3 regions of the Thauera chlorobenzoica genome follow, and region 3 is predicted to be linked to each of the others. Evidence: predicted binding sites of a transcription regulator. Region 3 holds the regulator's gene; each other region holds the start of a gene.
The links. The regulator sigma-54, encoded in region 3, starts transcription at its own class of promoters, with help from an activator protein. The targets are predictions, from matches to a motif close to TGGCACGCTTNCTGCTNA.

Region 1: the regulator sigma-54 is predicted to act here: its motif matches at 3,213-3,230, upstream of nirB (nitrite reductase large subunit NirB).
Region 2: the regulator sigma-54 is predicted to act here: its motif matches at 4,339-4,356, upstream of adh (aldehyde dehydrogenase).

What each region holds. Positions count from the first base shown of each region.
Region 1 covers NZ_CP018839.1:1,005,239-1,012,924, forward strand. The annotation lists gene rnr (ribonuclease R) at 1-1,272, shown strand, start outside; gene rlmB (23S rRNA (guanosine(2251)-2'-O)-methyltransferase RlmB) at 1,265-2,017, shown strand; cobalamin riboswitch at 2,030-2,224, shown strand; gene bluB (5,6-dimethylbenzimidazole synthase) at 2,274-3,014, shown strand; gene nirB (nitrite reductase large subunit NirB) at 3,299-5,797, shown strand; gene nirD (nitrite reductase small subunit NirD) at 5,808-6,161, shown strand; gene Tchl_RS04850 (nitrate/nitrite transporter) at 6,308-7,522, shown strand; gene Tchl_RS04855 (bifunctional protein-serine/threonine kinase/phosphatase) at 7,530-7,686, shown strand, end outside.
Region 2 covers NZ_CP018839.1:1,232,544-1,240,229, reverse strand. The annotation lists gene mutY (A/G-specific adenine glycosylase) at 1-1,054, shown strand, start outside; gene Tchl_RS05875 (hypothetical protein) at 1,075-1,299, opposite strand; gene yiaY (L-threonine dehydrogenase) at 1,488-2,639, opposite strand; gene adh (aldehyde dehydrogenase) at 2,778-4,292, opposite strand; gene Tchl_RS05860 (sigma-54-dependent Fis family transcriptional regulator) at 4,556-6,445, shown strand; gene Tchl_RS05855 (NAD(P)H-dependent flavin oxidoreductase) at 6,450-7,424, opposite strand; gene Tchl_RS05850 (trimeric intracellular cation channel family protein) at 7,572-7,686, shown strand, end outside.
Region 3 covers NZ_CP018839.1:1,642,936-1,650,621, reverse strand. The annotation lists gene Tchl_RS07655 (phosphatidylglycerophosphatase A family protein) at 81-563, shown strand; gene Tchl_RS07650 (CinA family protein) at 616-1,104, shown strand; gene recA (recombinase RecA) at 1,364-2,404, shown strand; gene Tchl_RS07640 (regulatory protein RecX) at 2,421-2,870, shown strand; gene lptB (LPS export ABC transporter ATP-binding protein) at 2,857-3,582, shown strand; gene Tchl_RS07630 (RNA polymerase factor sigma-54) at 3,605-5,044, shown strand; gene hpf (ribosome hibernation-promoting factor, HPF/YfiA family) at 5,062-5,385, shown strand; gene ptsN (PTS IIA-like nitrogen regulatory protein PtsN) at 5,522-6,007, shown strand; gene hprK (HPr(Ser) kinase/phosphatase) at 5,976-6,923, shown strand; gene ilvA (threonine ammonia-lyase, biosynthetic) at 6,920-7,686, shown strand, end outside.

The DNA of each region.
Region 1 (7,686 bases), 640 kb from region 3:
CTCAAGCAGGCGATGTACAGCCCGGACAACGTCGGCCACTTCGGGCTGGCCTACGAGTCCTACACCCACTTCACCTCGCCGATCCGGCGCTACCCCGACCTGCTGATCCACCGCGGCATCAAGGCCGCGCTCGCCGGCGAGCAGTACCGCCCCGGCGACTGGGAGCAGATTGGCCTGCACTGCTCGATGACCGAGCGCCGCGCCGACGACGCCACTCGCGACGTGGTCGCGTTCCTCAAGTGCTACTTCATGCAGGACCGCGTCGGCGAGGAGTTCATCGGCAGCGTCTCGGCGGTGGTGCCGTTCGGCCTGTTCGTCGCCCTCGACGACATCTTCATCGAAGGGCTGCTGCACATCTCGGATCTGGGCAGCGACTACTTCCACTACGACGAGACCCGTCATGCATTGATGGGCGAACGCACCGCCAAGCAGTTCCGCCTCTCCGACCGGCTCAAGGTGCAGCTGGTGCGGGTGGACATGGCGACCAACAAGATCGATTTCCGCCTGATCGAGGGGCCACTGCCGGCCGAGCTCAAGGCGTCCGCGAAGGCCGCGGAGACCGAGCCTGCCGCGATCCAGCCCGAGGCTGGCAAGAAGGCACCCAAGCCGCGCACCAGAAAAGTCGTTGCGGAGCCGGTGGTCGAGGTTGTGCCGGCGCCGGCCGTGCCGGCGCCGCTCGCCGCCCCGGTCGCTTCGGAAACGTCCGCCTCGAAGCCGGGCAAGACCCGCGCAAAGAAGGCGACGGTCAAGGCGGTGGCGGTGGTCGAGTCCGCGCCCGCAGCCGCCGTGGAAGTCCCGGTAGCGGCCCCGGCTACCGCTGCCGAGGTGGCCGAGCCCAAAACCCGGAGCAAGCGTGCGAAGAAGGCAGCCGTCGAAGCGGTCGCCACGGCGGCGCCTGCCCCGGTCGTCGCCACCCCGGTTGCCGCCCCGGAGGCTGCCGGGCCGAGGCCACGCACCAAGCGCACGACGAAGCCTGCAGCCGCGCCGGCCGTTGAGCTTGCCGCCGCCGCCCCGGTGGTCACCGAGGCGAAAGCCCGCAAGGCGCGTGCAAAGAAGGCCGCAGCCGAGCCGGCCGCCGCGCCCGCGCCCGTGGTCGAGGCCCCGGTCGCAGCCCCCGAGGTCGCCGCGCCCAGGCCCCGCAGGACGCGTGCGAAGAAGGCCGCCGCCGCGCCGGTCGCTGAAGCGCTAGAATCCGCGACCCCGACTCCGACCGCCGCGCCGGCCCGACGTGCCGGGCGCAAGACTTCCGCAAAGGGCACCGACCGTGGCTAAAGCACCCGAGAACGCACCCACCCGCCTGATCTACGGCTTTCATGCCGTCTCCGCCAAGCTGCGTCATGCACCCGATTCGGTGCTGGAAATCCATCTCTGCGCTGACCGCAAGGACGCCCGGGTGAAGAAGTTCATCGCCCAGGCCGAGGCCGCCGGGGCGCGCATCACCCAGAGCGAAGGCGACAAGCTCGACGGCCTGGTCGGCACCCGCCGCCACCAGGGCGTGGTCGCCAAGGTCGACGCCACCCGGCGCGAGATCAAGCTCGCCGACGTGCTCGACGGCCTCGACGAGAACGCCCTGATCCTCGTCCTCGACGGCGTGCAGGACCCGCACAACCTCGGCGCCTGCCTGCGCGTGGCCGATGCCGCCGGCGCGCACGCGGTGGTCGCGCCCAAGGACCGCGCCGTCGGCCTCAACGCCACCGCGGTCAAGGTCGCCAGCGGCGCCGCCGACATCGTGCCCTACGTCACCGTCACCAACCTCGCGCGCGCGCTGCGCGAAATGCAGGAGGCCGGCGTGTGGGTGATCGGTGCCGCCAGCGAGGCCGACAAGACGCTCTACGACATCGACCAGAAGGGGCCGGTCGCCTGGGTGCTCGGCGCCGAAGGCGACGGCCTGCGCCGGCTCACCCGCGACACCTGCGATGCGCTCGCCCGCATCCCGATGCACGGCAGCGTCGACAGCCTGAACGTGTCGGTGGCGAGCGGCATCTGCCTGTTCGAGGCCCGCCGCCAGCGCGCCTGAGCGGCTGTTAAACTGCACGCTCTGCTTCGAGGTGCCCGCGTCGTGTGCGGGAGAATCGGGAAGGCGGTTCGAATCCGCCGCGCGCCCAGCGCCGTAACGGGGATTGTCCGGGCAAGGCCATGTCCAGCCACTGGTCCGCGAGGACCGGGAAGGCGCCCGGACGAGACGATCCGCAGCCGGAAGACCGGCCCCGAAGCGTTTTATGCAGCCGCCTGGTCGGCGGCTGGCCACTGCTCGACGACAAGGGGAATACTTCATGAGCAGCCCTGCACAATCCATCCAGACCAATCCGCAATTCAGCGCCGAGGAACGCGCCGCGGTGTACCGCGCGATCCACACCCGGCGCGACGTGCGCGGCCAGTTCCTGCCCGATCCGGTGCCCGACGAGGTCCTCGCCCGGGTGCTCACCGCCGCCCATCACGCGCCTTCGGTGGGCTTCATGCAGCCGTGGGACTTCATCGTCGTGCGTGCGCCCGAGGTCAAGCAGAAGGTGAACCAGGCCTTTCGCCTCGCCCACGCCGAAGCCGAGCTGATGTTCGAGGAAGGCAAGCGCGCCACCTACCGCAAGCTCAAGCTCGAAGGCATCCTCGAAGCCCCGATCAACCTGTGCGTCACCTGCGACCGCCGCCGCAACGGCCCGGTCGTGGTCGGGCGCACCCACATCGCCGCGATGGACCTCTACAGCTCGGTGTGTGCGGTGCAGAACCTGTGGCTGGCGGCGCGCGCCGAAGGGCTGGGGGTGGGCTGGGTCAGCATCTTCCACCAGCAGGCGCTGCGCGACGCGCTCGGGATCCCGCGCGAGATCATCCCGGTGGCCTACCTGTGCATCGGCTACGTCAGCCACTTCTACGACCGCCCCGAACTCGAGGCCGCCGGCTGGCTGCCGCGCCTGGCGCTCGGCGAGCTGCTCCATTTCGATCGCTGGCAGGGTGAGGCCGACGCCGCCGGCACCGCGCTGCTCGCCCGTCTCGACGACGCCGACCCTGCCCGCGGCTGATCCGCCGCCCCTGCAGGGCCGCCCGAGCGCCACGGAGGGCCGCGCCAGCGGGCCCCTCCGGCCGTCTTTGCGGCGCTGCACAAGTACAGTGCGCGGGCCGTTTTTGCTGCACTGCCGCTGTGCGCCGCCCGGCGCACAGGCCTTGAAATTTTCTCCCTGAATCCCCGGAAGCCGCTGGATCGTCCGCTTTCGGGAAGTTGGCACGTTTGATGCTGTGGAACAGCCGAGGACATTGTCCGGCTTGCTGCGCCAGCGTCCATCGTTCCAGCCCTGCGGAGAAAATCATGAAAAAGCTCAACCTCGTCCTCGTCGGCAATGGCATGGCCGGCGTGCGCACCCTCGAAGAGCTGCTCAAGCTCGCGCCCGACCTGTACGACATCACCGTGTTCGGCGCCGAACCGCACGGCAACTACAACCGCATCCTGCTGTCGCCGGTGCTCGCCGGCGAGATGACCCTGCCCGAGATCATGCTCAACGACCTGGCCTGGTACCGCGAGCACGGCATCACCCTGCATGCGGGCAGGACGGTGACGAAAATCGACCGTGTGCGCCGCCGTGTCATCGCCGAGGCCGCCGACGGCAGCGTCACCGAGGCCGGCTACGACCGCCTGCTGCTGGCCACCGGCTCCACCCCCTTCATTCCGCCGATCCCCGGCAACGAGCTGCCCGGGGTGCTCGGCTACCGCGACATCGCCGACACCGAGGCGATGATCGAGGCCGCCGCCAGGTACCGTCACGCGGTGGTGATCGGCGCCGGGCTGCTCGGCCTCGAAGCGGCCAACGGCCTCATGCTGCGCGGCATGGATGTCTCCGTGGTGCACCTCGGCGAGTGGATCATGGAGCGCCAGCTCGACCGTGCCGCAGCCGACATGCTGCAGTCCTCGCTCGAAGCGAAGGGCATGAAGTTCCTCCTCGCCCGCCACACCGAGGCGCTGCTCCCTGCCCGCGGCGAGGGCGTGGAGACCCCCGCGCGCGTCGGCGCGGTGCGCTTCAAGGACGGCATGGAGATTCCCGCCGACCTGGTGGTGGTCGCGGCCGGCATCCGCCCCAACTACGCCCTCGCCGAAGCGGCCGGGCTGTACTGCGGCAGCGGGCGGGTGCGCGGGATCCACGTCTCGGACACGCTGCAGACCGTCACCGACCCGCGCATCTACGCGGTCGGCGAATGCGTCGCCCACCGCGGCGTGGCCTACGGCCTGGTGGCGCCGCTGTTCGAGCAGGGCAAGGTGTGCGCCAACCACCTCGCCAATTTCGGCATCGGCCAGTACCGCGGCTCGGTGACCTCGACCAAGCTCAAGGTCACCGGCATCGACGTGTTTTCCGCCGGCGAGTTCGCCGGCGGCCCGGGCACCGAGGAGATCGTGCTCCACGACAAGCAGGGCGGGGTGTACAAGCGCGTCGTGCTCAGGGACGACCGCATCGTCGGTTCGGTGCTGTACGGCGATACCGCCGACGGCTCGTGGTACTTCCAGCTGATGAAGGACGGCCAGGACATCCATGCCATTCGCGACCAGCTGATGTTCGGCCACTCATTTGGCAGCACTCAGCTCGGCGACACCGGGCACAAGGGCGAGAACCGCGCCGCGAGCATGCCCGACAGCGCCGAGGTGTGCGGCTGCAACGGCGTGTGCAAGGGCACGATCGTCAAGGCGATCAAGGAAAAGGGCCTGTTCACCCTCGACGAGGTCAAGCAGCACACCAAGGCGGCATCGAGCTGCGGTTCGTGCACCGGCCTGGTCGAGCAGATCCTCGCCTCCACCGTCGGCGGCGCCTACCAGGCGGTCAGTGCGCACGACAAGGCGGTGTGCGCCTGCACCGAGCTGTCGCACGGCCAGGTGCGGCGCGCGATCCGCGAGCACAAGCTGCTGACGATTGCGGACGCGACCGCCTTCATGGAGTGGAAGACGCCCGACGGCTGTGCGACCTGCCGCCCGGCGCTCAACTACTACCTGGTGTCGACCTGGCCGCATGAGGCCAAGGACGATCCGCAGAGCCGCTTCATCAACGAGCGCGCCCACGCCAACATCCAGAAGGACGGCACCTTCTCGGTGGTGCCGCGCATGCTCGGCGGCATCACCACCCCCGACGAGCTGCGCCGCATCGCCGACGTCGCCGAAAAGTACCGGATTCCGACGGTGAAGGTGACCGGCGGCCAGCGCATCGACCTGCTCGGGGTCAGGCGCGAGGACCTGCCCAAGGTGTGGAAGGATCTCGGCATGGCTTCCGGCCACGCCTACGGCAAGAGCATCCGCACGGTGAAGACCTGCGTCGGTGCCGAGCACTGCCGTTTCGGCACCCAGCGCTCGATGGCGATGGGCGTCGACCTGGAGAAGATGCTGTTCGGCATGTGGAGCCCGCACAAGGTCAAGCTCGCGGTCTCCGGCTGCCCACGCAACTGCGCCGAGGCCGGGATCAAGGACATCGGCGTGATCGGGGTCGATTCCGGCTGGGAGCTGTATGTCGCCGGCAACGGCGGGATCAAGACCGAAGTCGCCCAGTTCCTGTGCAAGGTCGCCACGCCCGAAGAGGTCATGGAGTATTCGGCGGCCTTCCTCCAGCTCTACCGTGAGGAGGGCTTCTATCTCGAGCGCACCGTGCACTACGTGCACCGCGTGGGCCTCGAGCATGTCAAAAAGCGCGTCGTCGAGGACGCCGAAAACCGCCGTGCGCTGCATCAGCGCCTGCTGTACGCGGTGCAGGACTACGCCGATCCGTGGGCCGCGCGCGCCGCCGACGACGCCGAGGCCGCGCTGAAGACCCCGTTCGAAACCCTCCACGCCTGAAGGACCCGTGATGACGCTCGACACCCCCCTGGACACGCCGCGCGCCGCCGCCACCGAAGGCGAATGGAAGGCGATCTGCGCGCTCACCGACATCCCGCGCCTGGGCGCCCGCGTGGTCGCCTCCCGTCACGGCGACATCGCCATCTTCCGTACCGCCGCGGACGAAGTCTTCGCCATCCACGACAAGTGCCCGCACAAGGGCGGGCCGCTGTCGCAGGGCATCGTCCACGGCCGCGAAGTCACCTGCCCGCTGCACGGCTGGAAGCTCGCCCTCGACAGCGGCGAAGCGCTCGCGCCCGACGTCGGCTGCAGCAAGCCCTTCGCGGTGAAATTGGTCGCGGGGCAGGTCCTGCTCAGGAGCTGAATCCCGCTGCCGGGAACGCACGCCGCGCCGCGGGCCGTTCCCCTTTTCCCGTTTCCCCATCCACACAGGCCATGCCGCTCGCCGGCACGGCACGGCGGCGTGCTGCCTGCAGTCCTGCTGCGCAATCCAACTCCGGGAGTTTTCTCATGGACCGAAAAGCCTTCCTCCACGCCGGCCACCCGCCCACCCTGCTGGCGGCCTTCCTCTACTTCGATCTGGCCTTCATGGTGTGGGTGCTGCTCGGCCCGCTCGGGGTGCAGATCGCCGCCGACCTCGGCCTCGACCACGCGCAAAAAGGCTTCATGGTGGCGCTGCCGGTGCTCGCCGGCGCGATCCTGCGTTTCGTCATGGGGGTGCTGGTCGATCACCTCGGGCCCAAGCGCAGCGGCGCCGTCGGCCAGCTGATCGTCATCGGCGCGCTCGCCGCGGCGTGGTGGTTCGGGATCACGAGCTACCACCAGGTGCTGCTGCTGGGCTTCTTCCTCGGCTTTGCCGGCGCCTCGTTCGCGGTCGCCCTGCCGCTCGCCTCGCGCTGGTATCCGCCGGAGCACCAGGGCACCGCGCTGGGCATCGCCGGTGCGGGCAACTCCGGCACCGCGCTCGCCGCGCTGTTCGCCCCCGGGCTGGCGCTTGCCTTCGGCTGGAACAACGTCTTCGGCCTGGCGCTGATTCCGCTGGTGCTGGTGTTCGTGTTCTACCTCGTGGTCGCCCGCGATGCCCCCGAGTGCCCGCCGCCGAAGCCGCTCGCCGACTATTTCAAGGTGCTCAAGGACCGCGACGCGTGGTGGTTCATGTTCTTCTACGCGGTCACCTTCGGCGGCTTCGTCGGTCTCGCCTCCTCGCTGACGATCTACTTCAACACCCAATACGGGCTGGACGCGAAGACCGCGGGCTACTTCACCGCGGCCTGCGTGTTCGCCGGCTCGGTGGTACGCCCGATCGGCGGCGCGGTGGCCGACCGCATCGGTGGTATCCGTACCCTGAGCGCGATGTACCTGATCGCCGCGACCTTCCTCGCCCTGGTCAGCTTCGCGCCGGCGGCGGCGTGGATGGCGCTCGCCGGCTTCGTCGCCGCGATGCTGGCGCTGGGCATGGGCAATGGCGCGGTGTTCCAGCTCGTGCCGCAGCGCTTCCGGCGCGAGATCGGGGTGATGACCGGGCTGGTCGGCATGGCCGGCGGCATCGGCGGCTTCTACCTGGCGTCCTCGCTCGGCTACGCCCGCCAGGCGAGCGGCAGCTACCAGGCCGGCTTCCTGGTCTTCGCCGCGCTCGCCGTGTTCGCGCTGCTCGGGCTGACCCTGGTGAAGGCACGCTGGCGCACCACCTGGGGCGCTGCGCACCTGACGTCGGCAAGGATCTGAGTCCATCATGCCCGAGGTCCGCCTTGGCCACGCCACCCACGCCGGGCCGCGGCCGCACAACGAGGATTTCGTTGCCGCGGCGGCACCCGAGGGGGCCGAGCGCGAGCACAAGGGCGTGCTGCTGGCGATCGCCGACGGTGTCGGCGGCCATGCCCACGGCCGCG
Region 2 (7,686 bases), 410 kb from region 3:
GCGCAAACACGGCCGCCACGACCTGCCCTGGCAGGGCGGGCATGACCCCTACCGCATCTGGCTGTCGGAGATCATGCTGCAGCAGACCCGGGTCGACACCGTGATTCCCTACTACCAGCGTTTCCTCGCGCGCCTCCCCGACCTCGCCAGTCTCGCAGCGGCGCCGGTCGAAGACGTCATGGCGCTGTGGAGCGGCCTCGGCTACTACGCCCGCGCACGCAATCTGCACCGCGCCGCACAGGTGGTGATGACGGAGCACGGCGGTGTTTTCCCGCGCACTGCGGCGGCGATCGCCACCCTGCCCGGCGTCGGCCGCTCGACCGCGGCGGCGATCGCCGCCTTTGCCTACGGCGAGCGTGGCGCGATCCTCGATGGCAACGTCAAGCGCGTGCTGTGCCGGCTCTTCGGCATCGAGGGTTTTCCCGGCGACAAGGCGGTGGAAAGCCGCCTATGGGTGCTGGCCGAGTCGCTGCTCCCGGAACCCGAGCCCGGGCGCTACATCCAGGCCCAGATGGACCTCGGCGCCACCGTATGCACCCGCACCCGGCCGGCCTGCACGCGCTGCCCATTCCACGACGACTGCATCGCCCGGCGCAGCGGACGCACCGCCGAGCTGCCCGCCGCCCGGCCGAAAAAGGCGGTGCCGCGGCGCAGTGCGCGCTTCGCGGTACTGGTCTGCGGCGGCGAAGTCCTGCTCGAGCGGCGACCGCCGGCCGGCATCTGGGGCGGCCTGCTCGCCCTGCCGGAAATTCCCGCGGATGCGGCAGATCCCGCCACCTGGGTGCGTGGACGCACCGGCCTCGCCTGCGTCGAGGGCGACCCGCTGGCGCCGCTGACCCATACGTTCACCCATTTCACACTCGACATCCAGCCGGTGCTGCTGCGCGCGACCTCCCTCGCTGCGGTGGCAGCAGCCGACGATGACGCCCTGCACTGGCAGGCGTTCGCAACCCTTGAACAGGCGGCGCTGCCGGCCGCGGTGCGCAAGATCCTCGATGCCGTCGCCGGCATCGAGCTGTGTTGCGCAAGCAGCGCAGTCTCATCGCCGCGCTGACGGCGCAGCGGAATTCCGCTTCAGAACGGCAGGCGGCGGCGGGGTGCGGCGGAGGCGTTGGCCTTGCGCACCGGCTCGGGCTCGACCGCTGACGCCTTCACCGGCTTGCGTGGCTGATTCATCTCGTCGCGGGCAAAACGCACCTTGCCTTCGAGTTCGCAACCGCGCATGCCGGGCGAGCAGATCGCGCCGCGCACGCGCTGGCAGATACCGTTCAGATCGTGAGGACAGCTCCAGGCACTCATGGGTGGGACAAGCTCCGAAAAACGACGGGAAAAACACTCCCAAGCCCGTACTATCGGCCGCCCGCGCACCAGAAGCAAGCGCGAAGACCACGCAACCGCCGCTGCGCCCGCTCCCCTACCGGCAAGGAGAACGCCCAGCCCCAGGCCGGTCCTGGGCGGCGGCAGAGCGCCCAGGACCGGTTGCTTCGTTACAGCGCGCCGCGGAAGATCGCTTCGATCTCGGCCTGGCTCGCCGGGCGCGGGTTGGTCAGCCCGCAGGCGTCCTTGAGCGCGTTGGCGGCAAGGGTCGGGATGTCCCCGGCCTTGACCCCGAGCTGGGTGAGCCCGGCCGGAATGCCGACGTCGGCGGCAAGCCGGCGGATCTCGGCAAGGCAGCGCTCGGCACCGGCGGCCTCGTCGAGCCCGCCGAGCTCGGCCCCCATCGCGCGCGCGACCTCGGCCAGGCGGGCGGCAGCGACGGGAGCGTTGAACGCCTCGACGTGGGGCAGCAGCACCGCGTTGCACACTCCGTGCGGCAGATCGTAGAAGCCGCCGAGTTGGTGCGCCATTGCATGGACGTAGCCGAGCGAGGCGTTGTTGAACGCCATCCCGGCGAGGAACTGGGCGTAGGCCATCTGTTCGCGCGCTTCGAGGTCCTGGCCGTCGGCCACGGCGCGGCGCAGGTTGGCCGCGATCAGGGCCACCGCCTTCAGCGCGCAGGCGTCGGTGATCGGCGTCGCCGCGGTGGACACGTAGGCCTCGACCGCGTGGGTGAGCGCGTCCATGCCGGTGGCGGCGGTCAGCGCCGCCGGCTTGGCGAGCATCAGCGAGGGGTCGTTGACCGACAGGATCGGGGTGACGTTGCGGTCGACGATCGCCATCTTGATGTGGCGCGCCTCGTCGGTGATGATGCAAAAGCGCGTCATCTCGCTCGCGGTGCCGGCGGTGGTGTTGATCGCGATCAGCGCCAGCTGGGGCCTGGCCGACTTGTCGACACCCTCGTAGTCGCCGATCCGCCCGCCGTTGGCCGCCACCAGCGCGATGCCCTTGGCGCAGTCGTGCGGCGAGCCGCCGCCGAGCGAGATCACGCAGTCGCAGCCCTTGGCGCGCAGCAGCGCGAGCCCGGCGTCGACGTTGGCGACGGTCGGGTTCGGCTGCGCACCGTCGAACACCGTCGCCTGGATGTCGTGCGCGGCGAGCAGGCCCGCGACCTTGGCGGCGACGCCGGCGCGGGCGAGGCCGGCATCGGTGACGATCAGGGCGTGGCGAAAGCCGTAGCCGCGGATTGCGCTCACCGCCTCGGCGAGGCAGCCGGCGCCCATCAGGTTGACGGGGGGAATGAAGAAAGTGGTCGTGCTCATGATCGGGTTTCCTTTGGATGGGATCTGGACAGCAGTCTGGTGTCGGGAATGCAGCGGGATCGTGCCCCCGCCCTGCAGCCGGCGCCCGCGACCGGCAGATGCCGGGCGCCACCGACGGGGAAAGGCGGGGCGCGACGTTCAGAAGAAGCCGAGCTTGTCCTCGCTGTAGCTCACCAGCAGGTTCTTGGTCTGCTGATAGTGTTCGAGCATCATCTTGTGGGTCTCGCGGCCGATGCCCGACTGCTTGTAGCCGCCGAACGCCGCATGCGCCGGGTAGGCGTGGTAGCAGTTCGTCCACACGCGGCCGGCCTCGAGCCGGCGGCCGAGGTGGAAGGCGGTGTTGATGTTGCGCGTCCACACCCCGGCACCGAGCCCGAACGGGGTATCGTTGGCGATCGCGAGCGCCTCCTCGCGGTCGCGGAAGGTCGTCACCGACACCACCGGGCCGAATATCTCCTCCTGGAAGACGCGCATCTTGTTGTGGCCCTTGAACACCGTCGGCCGGATGTAGAAGCCGCCGGCCAGCTCGCCGCCGAGGCAGGCGCGCTCGCCGCCGGCGAGCACTTCGGCGCCCTCGTCGCGGCCGATCGCCAGGTAGCGTTCGATCTTGTCCCTCTGCTCGCGTGACGCCTGGGCGCCAATCATCGTCGCCGGATCGAGCGGGTTGCCCTGGCGGATCTCGGCAACACGCTGCAAGGCGCGCTCGATGAAGCGCTCGTAGATCGACTCCTGGATCAGCGCGCGGCTCGGGCAGGTGCACACCTCGCCCTGGTTCAGCGCGAACATCACGAAGCCCTCGATCGCCTTGTCGAAGAAGGTATCGTCCTGCGCCGCGACATCCTCGAAGAAGATGTTCGGCGACTTGCCGCCGAGCTCGAGCGTGACCGGGATCAGGTTCTGGCTGGCGTAGCCCATGATCAGCCGCCCGGTGCCGGTCTCGCCGGTGAACGCGATCTTGGCGATGCGCTTGCTCGAGGCGAGCGGCTTGCCGGCCTCGACGCCGAAACCGTTGACGATGTTGAGCACGCCCGGCGGCAGCAGGTCGCCGACCAGTTCGGCGAATACCAGGATCGACAGCGGGGTCTGCTCGGCGGGCTTGAGCACCACGCAGTTGCCGGCGGCGAGCGCCGGGGCGAGCTTCCACGCCGCCATCAGCAGCGGGAAGTTCCACGGGATGATCTGGCCGACGACGCCGAGCGGCTCGTGGAAATGATAGGCGACGGTGGCGTGGTCGATCTCGCCGAGGCTGCCTTCCTGCGCCCGCACGCAGGCGGCGAAATAGCGGAAGTGGTCGATCGCAAGCGGGATGTCGGCGGCGCGCGTCTCGCGGATCGGCTTGCCGTTGTCCCAGGTCTCGACCTGGGCCAGCCGCTCGAGATTGGCCTCCATGCGTTCGGCGATGCGGTTGAGCACCGCGGCGCGCTCGGCGGCGCTGGTCCGCCCCCAGGCAGCCTTGGCCTGGTGCGCGGCGTCGAGCGCGCACTCGACGTCCTCCTCGTCCGAGCGCGGGATCTCGCAGATCGGCCGCCCGGTGATCGGGGTGATGTTGTCGAAGTAGCGCCCGGCGACCGGCGGCCGCCACTGGCCACCGATGTAGTTGCCGTAGCGGGTCTTCAAATTCAGCCCGGCGCGGGCGGGATCGAGCATGTCCATCATCTTCCTCCTGTGGTTATTGCATCCCTGCGGATGTAGACAAGACAATGCATGGACCGTGCCAGCCGCCCAGCCTCCTGCAGCGCAACATCGCTGTACGCCTTTACCGTCGGATTTGTCTGGAGAAAATTATTGCGCCGCAGAAAAACTGCCTTATTTCCGCCGCCGCACTCGGACGGGCGGCGGCGCATAATCGGGCCGACGACCTTCCCGCAGGTGTCGCGGCCCGCGACACCTGTCGCGCGACACCCGGAGCAGCACCGATGACGCCCCCGCCCCTCCCCCTTGCCGAAGCCCGCCGCCGTTTTCTCGACGGTGACGACGTGTCGGCGCGCAGCGTGCCCGAGCCGATCCTGCATTCGTGGCGCCGCTGCCAGGGGCTGGGACTGGACGTCGGGCGCTGGCGGCCGCCGTCACGGCTCGCCGAAACCGAGCTCGCCGCCCGCCGCGAGGAGAACGCCGACTGGCTGCAGCGGGCACGCCCGGCGATCGACGCCCTGTTCGACGGCGTGCTCGACGACGGCCACGTCGTCATCGTCGCCGACCACGGCGGGCTGATCCTCGAGCGCATGGGCCATCCGGACTTTCTCGACCGCGCCGAACGGGTCGCGCTGGCGCCGGGCATGGACTGGCGCGAGGACGTGCGCGGCACCAACGCGATCGGCACCGCGCTCGTGCTCGGCGCGGCCACCGTGCGCGGCGCCGAGCACTTCCTCGAACGCAACCGGCAGCTGTCGTGCACCGCACAGGCGATCCACGACGCGCAGGGGCATCTGCTCGGCGTGATCGACGTCTCCGGCCAGCCACGGCGGCTGCACGACGCCCACCGCCTGCAGGTCGAGGCCGCGGTGCGCCGGATCGAGCACGGCCTGTTCGACCGCCACGCCGCCCGCCTCCACGAACTGCGCCTCGCCGCCGACCCGGCGCTGCTCGCCACCCCGCGCTGCGGCCGGCTCGGCTTCGACGACGACGGCGTGCTGCGCGCAGCCAGCCGCGCGGCCCTCGCTGCGCTCGGGCTCGACTGGACGGCGCTGGGGCGGCTGCGCTTCGCGCAGTTGTGCGAACAGAGCCTGGAACACTGGCTCAGCCGCCACGGCATCCATGTCGCCTCGCTGCGCCACGGCGGCGAGCTGTTCTCGGCGCAACTGCTGCCCGTCCGCACCGGCCTCGACCCGCTCCCGCGCGAGGCGGCGCATCCGCCCCCGCCACCTACTGCCGCCGCGGCCACGGCGATGCGGCCAGAGCCGCCGCGCCGGCCCGCCGCCTTGGCAGGAGCAACGGCGGTGGCCGACGTCGGCCTCCCCGCGGGCCTGCTCGACACCGCGCGCCGCCTGCTCGAAGCCGACATTCCGGTGCTGCTGCTGGGCGAGACCGGGGTCGGCAAGGAGCGCTTCGTGCAGGCGCTGCACGCCGCCGGCAGCCGCCACCGCCAGCCGCTGGTGGCGGTGAACTGCGCGGCGATCCCGGAAGGGCTGATCGAGTCGGAACTGTTCGGCTACGAGGAAGGCGCGTTCACCGGCGCCCGCCGCCAGGGCAGCAAGGGCCGCCTGCGCGAGGCCGACGGCGGCGTGCTGTTCCTCGACGAGATCGGCGACATGCCGGCAAGCCTGCAGGCCCGCCTGCTGCGGGTGCTGCAGGAGCGCGTGGTGCAGCCGCTGGGCGGCGGCGCGGGCCAGCGGGTGGACGTGCGCATCGTCGCCGCGACCCATCGCGACCTCGCCCAGGAAGTCGCCGCCGGGCGCTTCCGTGCCGATCTCTATTACCGCCTCGGCCATTACCCGCTGCGTCTGCCGCCGCTGCGCGAGCGCGGCGACGTGGCGCAGATCGCCGCCGCGCTGCTCGCCGCGCACGGCGCCGCGCCGCGCGCCATCACGCTGTCGCCGGCGCTCGCCGCCTTCATCCGCGCTTACCCGTGGCCGGGCAACCTGCGCCAGCTCGACAACCTGCTGCGCACCCTGCTCGCGCTGGTCGATGACGGCACCCTGCTGACCGCGGAGCACCTCCCCGCCACCCTGCGCGACGCCGCCCCGTCGGCCGGGCGCGACGACGCGGTGCATGCCGCGCTCGCGCGCCACGGCGGCAACGCCAGCGCCGCCGCGCGCGCGCTTGGCATCAGCCGCAGCACGCTGTACCGCCGCCTGGGGCGGAGCTGAACGCTCAGCGCCCGCGCAGCGCCGCGCTGGGCGGCAGGGCACAGGCGCGCTGGTACTCGGCGGCGAGCCGCTCCACCAGCGCGGCGACCGGCACAACGTCGTCGATGCTGGCCACGCCCTGCCCCGCACTCCACACGTCACGCCATGCCCGGGCCTCGCTGCCGAGATCGTGGAGCGTACCCTTGGCCGTCCCGGCGACCAGCGCCTCGCGCGCGAAGCCGGCCTGCTCCAGGCTCGGCCACAGGTAGTTGGCGTTGGTCCCGGAAATGGCGTCGGTATAAACGATGGCGGATGCCCCGCACTCGACCAGCATCTGCTTGTAGGCCTCCGGGGCGAGCGCCTCGCGGGTGGCGATGAAGCGGGTGCCCATGTAGGCGAAATCCGCCCCCAGCACTTCGGCGGCACGGATCGCGGCACCGTCCGCGATGCTGCCGGCGGCGACCAGGGTCCCGTCCCAGAAGGCACGGATCTCGCGGACCAGGCTCACCAGGCTCTGCGTGCCGGCATGACCGCCGGCACCGGCCGACACCGCGATGATGCCGTCGACGCCGGCCTCGATCGCCTTGCGCGCATGCTCGGCATGGATGACGTCGGAAAACACCACCCCGCCGTAGCGGTGCACGGCGTTCACCACTTCGCCGGGATGGCCGAGGCTGGTGATCACCAGCGGCACCCGGTGGCGCACGATGGTCGCCAGGTCCTCTGCCAGGCGCGGATTGGACCGATGCAGGATCAGGTTGATGCCGTAGGGCGCGCTCGGCGCCCCGGGATGGTCGCGGTCGTGGGCGGCGAGTTCGGCGCCGATGCGCGCGAGCCAGCCGTCGAGTTCGGCGGCGGGACGGGCGTTGAGGGCGGGAAAGGTGCCCGCCACTCCAGCCCGGCAGGCACCGATCACCAGCTCCGGGCCGGAAACCAGGAACATCGGCGCGGCGATCGCTGGCACGCGGAAGCGGCCGCGGAAGGAGGCGGGAATCGGCATGCGTTGTCCTCGGTCGAGCATCCGGGCGAACGCCCGGGAAAAGCGGACTCTAGCATGACCGGCATCGGCTGCCGGCCGGGCACCGAGCACTCCCGATCCGTCCCGGGCGGCCCGCTGCGGGCACCGCCAGCGAGGAACGGCGGTATCATGCTGCGCACCATGGAAGGCATCGAATCCCTCGTCTACGGCATCGGCATCGCCGGCGTCGCCGCCCAGGCGGCGGCCGGCGTGCTCGACGCCGGGCGCAAGCCCTTCGACCTGT
Region 3 (7,686 bases):
GGTTCCGCCGATGCCGTTTTGGTGATGCCGTTCTTCGGCCCGCCCTTGTCCAACTCGACCACACCGCCCCTCGACCCGCCATGCGCCCGACTCCCCGCCTGCTGATGAGCCACCCCGCCCACTTCATCTCCCTCGGTTTCGGCGCCGGGCTGTCCCCCTGGGCGCCGGGCACGGCAGGCACGCTGCTGGCGTGGGCACTCTACCCGCTGATCCGCGCGCCGCTCTCCGAGTTCGTCTTCCTCGCCCTCCTCACCGGCCTGTTCGTCGCCGGCACCCTCGCCGCCGAGCGCACCGGGCGCGCGCTCGGCGTACCCGACCATGGCGGCATCGTCTGGGACGAGATGGTCGCGACCTGGCTGGTGCTGCTGTTTACGCCGCAGGGCCTGCTCTGGCAGGCCATTGCGGTGGCGCTGTTCCGCTTTTTCGACATCGTCAAGCCGCCACCGGTGCGCTGGGCCGACCGCGCCTTCAAGGGCGGCTTCGGCGTGATGCTCGACGATCTTTTCGCCGCCGGCTACACCCTGCTGGTGCTGGCGATCCTCGTTGCCCTCATCGGCGCCTGAACCCCGCCCGGCCCCATCGCCGCACGGAAACCGCAATGGAGCACTGCCCGCGATGACCGACCCCGAACTCGATGCCCTCGCCCGCCGCCTGGGTGACACGCTTGCCGCGCGCGGCTGGCGCCTCGCCACCGCCGAATCCTGCACCGGGGGCGGGATCGCCGCCGCGGTGACCGCGATCGGCGGCAGCTCCGCGTGGTTCGAGCGCGGCTTCGTGACCTACTCGAACGAAGCCAAAACCGACATGCTCGGGGTATCGCCGCAGACCCTCGCCGCACACGGCGCGGTCAGCGAGGCGACCGTGCGCGAAATGGCCGAAGGCGCGCTCGGGCGCAGCCGGGCCGAGATCAGCATCGCCGTGTCGGGCATCGCCGGCCCCAGCGGCGGCAGCGCCGCCAAACCGGTAGGCACGGTCTGCCTGGGCTGGGCGGCGAAAGGCCAGCCTTCCCGGAGCGAAACCCTGCACTTCGCCGGCGACCGTGAAGCCGTGCGCCGGCAGACCGTCCTCCGTGCCCTGCGCATCCTTATCGAGCTCGCTGCCTGAGCGCTGCCCACATGCCGCCCGGGCCCCGACTGCGGCGGCAGGGACGCCCAGTCTATCTTGATGGCATATACTGGGCGGCGCGCCGGACGCCATTGTGCGGCACGGCGCCGATGGTGCCCCCCGGCCTCGGGGAGGGCGCCGGTCGCACGCCCCGTTTGCTGTATTTTCATACAGCTAATACACTGTCGCCAGCGGCCTGCCCCACCGCACGCCTGCAACCTTTGTGCCATAATCCGCCAACCACACAGGAACGACCTCCATGGACGACAACAAGGCCAAGGCCCTCGCCGCCGCGCTTTCGCAGATCGAGAAGCAGTTCGGCAAGGGTTCGATCATGCGCATGGGCGACGGCAACGTCGAACGCGACATCCAGACCGTGTCCACCGGCTCGCTCGGGCTCGACATCGCGCTGGGCCTCGGCGGCCTGCCGCGCGGCCGCGTGGTCGAGATCTACGGCCCCGAATCCTCGGGCAAGACCACGCTGACGCTGCAGGTCATCGCCGAGATGCAGAAGCTCGGCGGCACCGCGGCCTTCATCGACGCCGAACACGCGCTCGACGTCGGCTACGCCGAAAAGCTCGGCGTGAACATCGAAGACCTGCTGATCTCCCAGCCCGACACCGGCGAGCAGGCGCTCGAGATCGCCGACATGCTGGTGCGCTCGGGCGGGGTCGACATCGTCGTCATCGACTCGGTCGCGGCGCTCACCCCGAAGGCGGAGATCGAGGGCGAGATGGGCGACCAGCTGCCCGGCCTGCAGGCGCGCCTGATGAGCCAGGCGCTGCGCAAACTCACCGCCAACATCAAGCGCACCAACACCCTGGTGATCTTCATCAACCAGATCCGGATGAAGATCGGCGTCATGTTCGGCAGCCCGGAAACCACCACCGGCGGCAACGCGCTCAAGTTCTACGCCTCGGTGCGGATGGACATCCGCCGCACCGGCACGATCAAGAAGGGCGACGAGGTCGTCGGCTCCGAAACCCGCGTCAAGGTGGTCAAGAACAAGGTCGCCCCCCCGTTCAAGGAAGCGCATTTCGACATCCTCTACGGCGAAGGGATCTCGCGCGAGGGCGAGATCATCGACCTCGGCGTCGACCACAAGATCGTCGACAAGTCGGGCGCCTGGTACGCCTACCAGGGCGACAAGATCGGCCAGGGCAAGGACAACTCGCGCGAGTTCCTGCGCAACAACCCGGCGCTCGCGCGCGAAATCGAGAACAAGGTGCGCGCCGCGGTCGGCCTGCCCGGGCTGGCGGCGACAGGCGTGCAGCCGGCCGCGGCCGCGGCCGAGGCCTGACCGCGCCGGAAAAGCGATGGGCGAGCCGAGCCTGCGCGAGCGCGCACTTCGCCACCTGGCCCGGCGCGACCACTCGCGCGCCGAGCTGACGAAGAAGCTCGCTGCCCACGGCAGCGCCGACGAAATCGAGGCCCTGATCACCCGCATGGGCGAGCTCGGCCTGCAGTCCGACGCCCGTTACGCCGAAGCCTTCGTGCGCAGCAAGGCAGGCCGCTTCGGCAATGCGCGCCTGCGCCTGGAGCTGGGCCGGCGCGGCATCGCCCGCGAGCTGATCGAGCAGGCCCTCGCAAGCGAATGCCCGGCCGCCGACATCGAGCGTGCGCGCGCCGTACTCCACAGCCGCTTCGCCCAGGCGCCCGCCGACGCCCGCGCCTGGGCGCGCCAGGCGCGTTTCCTGCAAACCCGCGGTTTTGCACCGGAGTTGATCCGCAAACTGCTGAAAGAGCCCTACGATGAGTCTGCTTAAGGTCACCGGCCTGCAAAAGCGCTACAAGGCGCGCACCGTGGTCCACGACGTCGGCTTCGAAGTCGGCGCCGGCGAAGTCGTCGGCCTGCTCGGCCCCAACGGTGCCGGCAAGACCACCTGTTTCTACATGATCGTCGGCCTGGTGCGTGCCGACGGCGGCCAGATCGAACTGGACGGCGCCGATCTCACCCATCTGCCGATCCACGCCCGCGCCCGCCTCGGCCTGTCCTACCTGCCGCAGGAAATGAGCGTGTTCCGCAAGCTCAGCGTGGCCGACAACATCCGCGCCGTACTCGAACTCCAGGGCGAACGCGACAGCCGCCAGATCGACGCCCGCCTCGACGAGCTGCTGCACGAGCTGGGGATCAGCCACCTGCGCAACAACAGCGCGATCTCGCTGTCCGGCGGCGAGCGCCGGCGCTGCGAGATCGCCCGGGCGCTGGCCACCGACCCGCGCCTGATCCTGCTCGACGAACCCTTTGCCGGGGTCGACCCGATCGCCGTCATCGATATCCAGAAGATCATCCGCTTCCTCAAGGAGCGCGGCATCGGCGTGCTGATCACCGACCACAACGTGCGCGAGACGCTCGGCATCTGCGACCACGCCTACATCATCAGCGAAGGCCGGGTCCTCGCCAGCGGCCTGCCCTCCGACATTATCGACAACGAACGGGTGCGCCAGGTCTATCTCGGCGAGCATTTCCGCCTGTGATCCACCGGGCGCCTCCCAGCCGATGAAAACCAGCCTCCAGCTCAAGCTTTCCCAGCACCTCACGCTGACCCCGCAGCTGCAGCAGTCGATCAAGCTGCTGCAGCTGTCGACGATCGAGCTGAACCAGGAAATCGAGCGTTTCCTGCTCGAGAACCCGATGCTCGAGCGCGAGGACGGCGAGGACGGCGAAGGCGGGGATGGCCTCCCGTCCTCGCCCGGCGCCGCACCCGTGCACGACCCCTCGCCCGCCCCCGGCGAGGGCGAGGCCGACACCCGCGCGCACGACGGCACCGAGGACGAAGGCATCGACTGGTCGAACGTCGGCCAGGGCGCCGGCAGCCGCGGCGAAGACGACGACACCGACTACCAGGATCTTCAGGCCGCCGGCATCTCGCTGCGCGAGCACCTCGACCAGCAGATCGCCCTGTCCCCGCTGTCGGACCGCGACCGCACGCTGGCGCGGCTGATCATCGAGGCCCTGGACGACGACGGCTACCTGCATCAGCCGCTGGAAGAACTCCTCGAGCTGCTCGTCCCCGAGTCCGGCGTCGAGCTCGACGACCTGGCGATCGCGTTGCACCACGTGCAGCACCTCGATCCGGTCGGCATCGCCGCGCGCACACCGCAGGAATGCCTGTCGCTGCAGCTGCGCACCCTGCCCGAGGACCGCACCCGGACGCTGGCACTGGAGATCGTCGACAGGCACCTCGCGCTGCTCGCCGAGCGCAATTTCGCCAAGCTGAAGAAGCTCACCGGCTGCGACGACGACAGCCTGCGCGCCGCCCAGGCGCTGATCTGCAGCCTCGACCCGCATCCGGGCATGCGCTACAGCCTGCACGAAACCCGCTACGTGCTGCCCGACGTCATCGTGCGCAAGCTGCGCGGGCAGTGGACGGTACGCCTCAACCAGGAAGCCATGCCGCGCTTGCGGATCAACCGCCTGTACGCCAGCCTGCTGCAACAGAACCGCGCCCAGGGCGGCGGACTCGGTGCCCAGTTGCAGGAAGCGCGCTGGCTGATCAAGAACGTGCAGCAGCGCTTCGACACCATCCTGCGCGTTTCCCAGGCGATCGTTGACCAGCAGCGGCAGTTCTTCGATCATGGAGACGTGGCGATGCGGCCACTCACTCTCCGGGAGATCGCAGACCAGCTCGAGCTGCACGAATCCACCGTATCGCGCGTCACCACGCAGAAATTCATGGCGACCCCGCGCGGCGTATTCGAACTCAAGTATTTCTTCGGCAGCCACGTCGCCACCGACACCGGTGGAGCGGCATCCTCGACGGCGATTCGTGCGCTGATTCGCCAGTTGGTCGATGCCGAAGACAGCAAGAAACCGCTATCCGACGCCAGGATTGCAGAAGTTCTGGGCCAGCAGGGTATCGTGGTCGCGCGGCGGACGATCGCCAAGTACCGCGAATCACTGAATATTCCGCCGGTCAGTCTGCGCAAGTCCATCTGACATCAACAGGAGTTAGCATGAACCTCAACATCACCGGGCACCATATCGAAGTCACCCCGGCCATCCGTGACTACGTGAGCTCGAAGCTGGATCGCGTGATCCGCCACTTCGACAACGTCACCAGCGTTGCGGTGATCCTCTCGGTGGAAAAGCTCAGGCAGAAAGCCGAAGTCACCCTGCACGTGCGCGGCAAGGACATCTTCGTCGAAAGCGACGATGCCGACCTGTACGCGGCGATCGACGCCATGGCCGACAAGCTCGACCGCCAGGTGCAGAAATACAAGCAGAAGCAGGCCGAGCACAACCACGATGCGCTGAAGCACCAGGTTCCCGAAGCCTGACGCTTTCTTTGCAGTTCAAGGCCCGGGCTACGTTTATAATGCGCGCGTTTTCACGCCGCCGTTTACATGCGGCCCGGGCCGCTCCCCTGCCTCACCAGGCACCCGCGGCACGGGCACTGCACAAATTTCCCAGCGAATGAGCCTCATACCCCAACTCCTGCCACTGTCCAACGTGGTGGTCGACCTCGAAGCCAGCAGCAAGAAACGCGTCTTCGAACAGGCTGGCCTTCTTTTCGAGAACAACCAGGGCATCGCCCGCAGCACGGTGTTCGACAGCCTTTTCACCCGCGAACGCCTCGGTTCCACCGGCCTCGGCCAGGGTATCGCCATTCCCCACGGCCGCATCAAGGGACTCAAGGAAGCCGCCGGCGCCTTCCTGCGCCTGGCCACCCCCGTGCAGTTCGACGCCCCCGACGGCCGCCCGGTGAACATGCTGTTCGTCCTGCTGGTTCCCGAGCAGGCGAACGAAACCCACCTGCAACTGCTCTCCGAGCTTGCCCAGATGTTCAGCGACCGCGATTTCCGCGACACCCTGCAGAACGCTCCGGACGCGGCCACCATCCACCGGATGTTCCTGAACTGGGGCGCCGATGCGTCAGACCAGCGTCGCGCGGCTGTATGAAGCCCACCGCCACAGCCTGCAGCTCACCCATGTGAGCGGCCGGCTCGACGCCCGCATTTCGGTCGCCGACGAACGCATCTGGCCCGCCGACCTGGTCGGCCACCTCAACCTGATCCACCCTTCCCGCCTGCAGGTCCTCGGTGCGGCGGAACTGGCCTGGTCCCTGCGTCAGTCCCACGACAAGGTTTCGCACCACATCAAGGAAATCCTCGCCGCACGGCCGCCGGCGATCATCGTCGCCGATGGCTGCGAAGCGGTGGCCGTCCTCCTGGGCGCCTGCCAGACCTACGACGTGGCGCTGTTTACCACACCGCAGCCGTCGGCCAGCGTGATCGACCTGCTGCGCCTGCATCTGTCGCGCGAGCTCGCCGAAAAGATCTCCCTGCATGGGGTGTTCATGGACGTGCTCGGCCTCGGCGTGCTGATCACCGGTGATTCGGGGGCGGGCAAGTCCGAACTCGCCCTCGAGCTGATTTCGCGCGGGCACGGACTGGTCGCCGACGACATCGTCGAGCTGTCGCGCATCGCCCCCGCGGTGCTGGAAGGACGCTCCCCCGAGATGCTGCAGGACTTCATCGAAGTGCGCGGCCTGGGGATCCTCAACATCCGCACCATCTTCGGCGAAACGGCGTGCCGGCGGAAGATGCGCCTGCGCCTGGTGTGCCACCTCGAGCGCCGCCAGCCCGGTGCCGGCGACCCCAGCCGCCTGCCGCTGCAGCAGGAACAGCAGGACATCCTCGGCGTGCGCGTCGCACGCGTGGTGCTGCCGGTCGCCGCCGGTCGCAACCTCGCGGTCCTGCTCGAAGCCGCAGTGCGCTCGACCATCCTCCAGCTGCGCGGCATCGATTCCACCCAGGAGTTCATCGATCGCCAGGCCCGGGCCATGCAGGGCATTCCGGGCGCCAGCGACACCTGAGCGCGGGCACGGACAGGCCTCTGCCGCCGGAGGCGCCCCTGCGCCCCGCTCCGGCCCCGCACTGTCGGCCCCGGGCTTGCCGCGGTGCAGGATCGGCTGTTACGCTCGAACGCTTTGCAGCAGAGCACAAGCCGGCCATGAGCACCCCCACGGATTACCTGGAACGCATCCTCACCGCGCAGGTGTACGACGTCGCCGTCGAAACCCCGCTCGACCTCGCCACCAACCTGTCGGCGCGCACCCACAACCGCATCTACCTGAAGCGCGAGGACATGCAGCCGGTGTTCAGCTTCAAGATCCGCGGCGCCTACAACAAGATGGCCAGGCTGTCGCCGCAGGCCCTGCGCCGGGGGGTGATCTGCGCCTCGGCCGGCAACCACGCCCAGGGCGTGGCACTATCGGCCGCGAAGCTGGGCGTGCGCGCAGTAATCGTGATGCCGGACACCACGCCCCAGATCAAGGTCGATGCGGTCAAGGCCCGCGGCGGCGAAGTGGTGCTCGCCGGAGAGTCCTACTCCGACGCCTACACCCATGCCAAGGAGCTGGAAAAGAACGAGAAGCTGACGTTCGTCCACCCCTTCGACGACCCCGACGTGATCGCCGGCCAGGGCACCATCGGCATGGAAATCCTGCGCGCCCACCCGAAACCGATCCACGCGGTGTTCTGCGCGGTCGGCGGCGGCGGCCTGCTCGCCGGGGTGGCTGCCTACATCAAGCGCCTGCGCCCGGAGACGAAAGTCATCGGAGTCGAGACCGTCGATGC